DNA from 2 places in the Streptomyces sp. NPDC048275 genome. Region 1 is predicted to be linked to the other one. Evidence: riboswitches for the same ligand, from Rfam matches in the RefSeq annotation. Region 1 holds a riboswitch; the other holds the start of a gene.

Region 1 (2,191 bases):
GCGTCTCGTGGAACCAGCCGCCCAGCGAGCGCAGATCCTCGCTGTTGCCCCTCCTGGCCCGCTCCTGACCCAGTCTGACCAGGCCTCGAAGCACCTTGAGGTGGGCCTCGGTGCGGCGCTGCGCGGCCCTGGCGGCACCCAGCGGCTCCAGGAGCATGCGCATCTCCAAGAGATCGGCGGCCTCCTGCTCGGTGGGCTCCGCGACGCATGCGCCCGCGTGTCGACGGGTGAGAACGAAGCCCTCGGCCTCCAGGGTGCGCAGGGCCTCGCGCACCGGAACCCGCGAGACGCCGTAGCGGCGCGCGAGCAGTTCCTCGGTGAGCCGGCTGCCGCGCTCGTAGACACCCGCGACGATGTCGTCGCGGATCGCTGTGCATACCGAGTGCGCAGGAACACGCATGCCGGACCTCCGCTTTAATCCCCGTGAAACGCCGTCGATTGACGCTTGTTCAGTGACTCTATTGCAGAGACTCGGAATTTCCGATGGCGGGCCGGAATCCATGGATATTTTTTGGACAGAGTCGTTCGAAACGACGAAGCCCCGGCTGGGTGAGCCGGGGCTTCGGAAGTACTGCCGCAAGTCAGACGTTCACTCCGTGCGAGCGGAGGTAGGCGACGGGGTCGACGTCGGAGCCGTACTCCGCCGTCGTGCGGGCCTCGAAGTGGAGGTGCGGTCCGGTGGTGTTGCCGGTGGCTCCGGAGAGGCCTATCTGTCGGCCCGGGGTGACCGTCTGCCCCACGGAGACGGCGATGGACGACAGATGGCCGTACATCGTGTAAGTGCCGTCGTTCATCTTGATGACGATCTCGTTGCCGTAGGCGCCGCCCCAGCCGGCCGTGACGACGGTGCCGGAGCCGACCGCGTGGACCGAGGTCCCGGACGCCGCGTGGAAGTCGACGCCGGTGTGGCTGCCGGACGACCAGAGGCTGCCGCCGGCCTGGTAACCGGTGGAGACGTAGGAGCCGGTGATCGGCGGGACGAAGGAGTTCAGACGCTTGCGTTCGGCGGCGCGGGCGGCGCGCTCCTCCGCCTCACGCTCCTTCTTGGCCTCTTCCGCGGCCTGCTTCCGCGCGGCCTCCTCGGCCTGCTTCCGCGCTGCGGCCTCCTTGGCGGCGCGCTGCTGGGCGGCGGCCTGCGCGTCTATCTGCTCGGCGACCGAGTCACCGATCGAGACGGCCTGGGTCAGTCCAGTCCGGTCGGCGGAGGTGTCCGCGGCGAACGCCGGGGCGGCCAGGGTTCCGATGACACCGGTGCTGGTGAGCGCCGCGACGCCGACGGCGTTCGTGGTCGTGCGCTTCACGCGGCTCGGACGGCGGTGCTTCCCTGAGCCACAGGTGAACGCCATGTAGGGGCTGGTCCTTTCCTTCCTTCTCGCCTACCGGGTTAGCTGACGGGTTCGGAGCAGGAAGGTCTCCTACGGACCCCCTTCGGATCATGAAGGGCGTCCGATTCACCCCAGGGACTGCGTATGGGTCCCCGGCTCCCCTGGCTCGCGCCGTACGGGGACTCGGCGATGACTGTCCGGTGCCGCGGGCGCGGCGCACTGCCTGACGAACAGCCGGACCGACGCTAAACGGGACATCTTTCAATCAACAAACGGATCACGGCTTTTGTAGCGCATGCCACAGGGCAGACAGGCAACCTCCCTACCAATACGGACAAATGGGGGCCCAGGAGGCTCTGCGGCCTCCTGGGCCCCCATGGGCCGTGCTGTCCTACTCGGCGGTCACAACGCTCACTTCACCGATTCCCAGAGCCTTGACCGGCTCCTCGATCTGCGCGGCGTCACCCACCAGGATGGTCACCAGACGGTCCACCGGGAAGGCGCTCACGGCGGCCGCGGTGGCCTCCACGGTGCCGGTCGCGGCCAGCTGCCGGTACAGCGTCGCCTGGTAGTCGTCCGGCAGGTACTGCTCGACCTGGTCCGCGAGCGTGCTCGCCACCGCGGCCGCGGTCTCGAACTTGAGGGGCGCCACACCCACCAGGTTCTGTACGGCGATGTCGCGCTCGGCGTCCGTCAGGCCCTCGGCCGCGAGGGTGCGCAGCACCTTCCACAGGTCGTCGAGCGCCGGGCCGGTGTTCGGGGTGTCCACGGAGCCGCTGATCGCCAGCATCGCGATGCCCGTAGCCCCCCCGGAGGGAGAAGGCGCCGCGGCGCGCAGTACCTGGCCGAACGCCCGCACACCGTAG
Region 2 (2,191 bases), on a different contig from region 1:
GAAGGGGCGGATTCGGGTGCGGGCCCGCTGCGGCAGGGTTTCGTCACCAACGCGCTCAACCCGAAGGCGCCCATCACGTTCCTCAGCCTGCTGCCGCAGTTCGTACCCGTGGGCAGCTCCGCGATGCCCCGCACGCTGCTGCTGGCGCTGATCGTGGTCGTCCTGGCCCTGGTGTGGTTCCCGGCGGTCGCGTTGCTGGTGGACCGGCTCGGCCGCCTGCTGCGCAGGCCGCGCGCCGCCCGCGTCGTGGCGGCGGCCACCGGCACCGCACTCACCGTTCTCGGCGTGGTGCTCCTTGTGGAGCCTCTTCGGTCCTGACGACGGTACGCCGGACCAGTCGCGGCAGCGCGCCCCACAGCGCCAGATAGGCGACCAGTGTGCCCGCGCTCGCGGCGATCCCGGGCCCCCGCCCGACCGCCACGTCCACGACGAGCAGCACCGATCCCGTGATCGCCAGCATGAGAACGCCCATACCTAACGTGGTCAGGGCGGAGGAGACTCGCACGATGGTCGGCTTGGCACCTTGCCCGAACAGCAACCGGTGCACGGCCGGAGGCGCCGTGAACAGGGCGGTGGCCAGCACGGCCAGCAGGAGCGTCGCGACGTACGTGGCCCGCTGCATCGTGTCGAGGGACGGGAAGCGCGGGGTGAAGGCCAGGGTCAGCAGGAAGGCGAAGAGAATCTGCACCCCGGCCTGCGTGACGCGCAGTTCCTGGAGCAGTTCGCCGAAGTTGCGGTCGGCGCGTTCGAGGGGCGTCTCGTCGCGATCTGTGGGGGGACGTTGCTCGGCCATGGAGTACGAGTAACCGATTCATCCCGTTTCATGCCCCGAGGGGGCGACGGCGCGGCCGCCGTCACCCCCGCGGGCAGATCAGCTGACCCGGCCGTACCACACGCTCTTGGTCCAGATCTTCTGGAGCTTCACGACCTCCCCCGTCTTCGGGGAGTGCCAGATCTTTCCCTTCCCGGCGTAGATGCCGACGTGGTACACGCTGCTGCCCGAGTGGAAGAACACGAGGTCTCCGGCCTTGCGTTTCGAGGCGGAGACATGGCGGGACTTGTTGTACTGCGCCGCGGCCGTACGAGGCAGCTTCTTGCCTGCCTTCTTGTACGAGTAGAGCGTGAGCCCGGAGCAGTCGAAGCGGCGTGGCCCGGCGGCACCGTACTGGTACGGGGAGCCCTTCTTGGAAGCCGCGACCTGGAGTGCCTTCGTCGCCACAGTGGCCGCCTCGGCGTCGGATGCGACGCCCGGGACCACGAGCCCGCCGCCGACGGCGGCGAGGGTGAGCGCGGAGGCCGTACCGGCCCGCGTCCACAGCGACGGAACACGATTGAGCGCAGTCATGCGCAACCCTTCGTCAGCCGCCTGTGAAGGATGACCTGTCGGATTCGGGCTGGCGAAGTAGCCCGGCCGCGTACTGCGGCTTCACCCCAAGGTCCGTCCGGATCTCTCCGGCGGACCGTCGTGCTGGGTCCTCCACTCCTGCCGATGCACATCTGTCGACCGGTCATCCGGGGGCGGCAGGACTCGGCGTCCGCCCGGACCGCCCCGCCGCTGTGGCGGGGGCTTGTCGTCGAAGGGATCTTCACGCATGCCAGTCAGAAAATCCGAGCGGAACCGGCGATTTGTGGGGTTAGTCACCACTCACCCGTTCGGGTGGACACTCTTCCGTTCGAGGGCTGTTGGGGCTATCGATGACGCTTTCACCAGCACCGGAGCCTTCTGTTCCGCTTCTGGGTTACGCGCGTTGCGCAACTTCTGCGGGTCTCCGAAAGGACCCGCGTCTACTCCATCAGGGGGTAATCCGGTTGGTCCGTTTGAAGCCCGGGCCGGACGCGTCAACTCTCCGCGCCGGGCGGCAGGGTGACGCGGGCCGCCCGCCGCTCGCCGTCGAGGACCCGCAGGGCCTGCGCCAGGGTCGGGGCGTGCACCTCGCTCTCGCCCCGCTGGTGCATCAGCGCGAGGGCGTCGCGCAGTGCCGTCGCTTTCCCTACGAGTGCCTGCGCGGCGCGCAGCCCGCGGTAGGTGTCTCCCGGCCGGGCCGGGTTGATACGGCCGAGCAGGTCGACCACGTCGAGGTAACGGTCGATCAGCTCGGCCTCGGCACGGGTCAGTGCGGGCAGTGGGGGCAGTTCGGGCACCATCGGCGGATCACCTCGCGTCGGGTGTGGCATTCCTCGCGCCCGGTGC

What was found. Region 1 has a riboswitch for cyclic di-AMP ahead of AB0D57_RS18885 (M23 family metallopeptidase). Riboswitches for the same ligand answer to the same signal wherever they lie in the genome.
Positions count from the first base shown of each region.
Region 2: another riboswitch for cyclic di-AMP. It lies ahead of AB0D57_RS34225 (C40 family peptidase); the one in region 1 lies ahead of AB0D57_RS18885 (M23 family metallopeptidase).

Region 1 is NZ_JBEZLR010000028.1:73,859-76,049, reverse strand. It holds gene AB0D57_RS18890 (GntR family transcriptional regulator) at 1-400, opposite strand, end outside; gene AB0D57_RS18885 (M23 family metallopeptidase) at 582-1,346, opposite strand; cyclic di-AMP (ydaO/yuaA leader) riboswitch at 1,359-1,524, opposite strand; gene AB0D57_RS18880 (pitrilysin family protein) at 1,717-2,191, opposite strand, start outside.
Region 2 is NZ_JBEZLR010000078.1:19,233-21,423, forward strand. It holds gene AB0D57_RS34215 (LysE family translocator) at 1-318, shown strand, start outside; gene AB0D57_RS34220 (DUF6328 family protein) at 272-793, opposite strand; gene AB0D57_RS34225 (C40 family peptidase) at 872-1,345, opposite strand; cyclic di-AMP (ydaO/yuaA leader) riboswitch at 1,349-1,544, opposite strand; gene AB0D57_RS34230 (hypothetical protein) at 1,840-2,145, opposite strand; gene AB0D57_RS34235 (ATP-dependent Clp protease proteolytic subunit) at 2,153-2,191, opposite strand, start outside.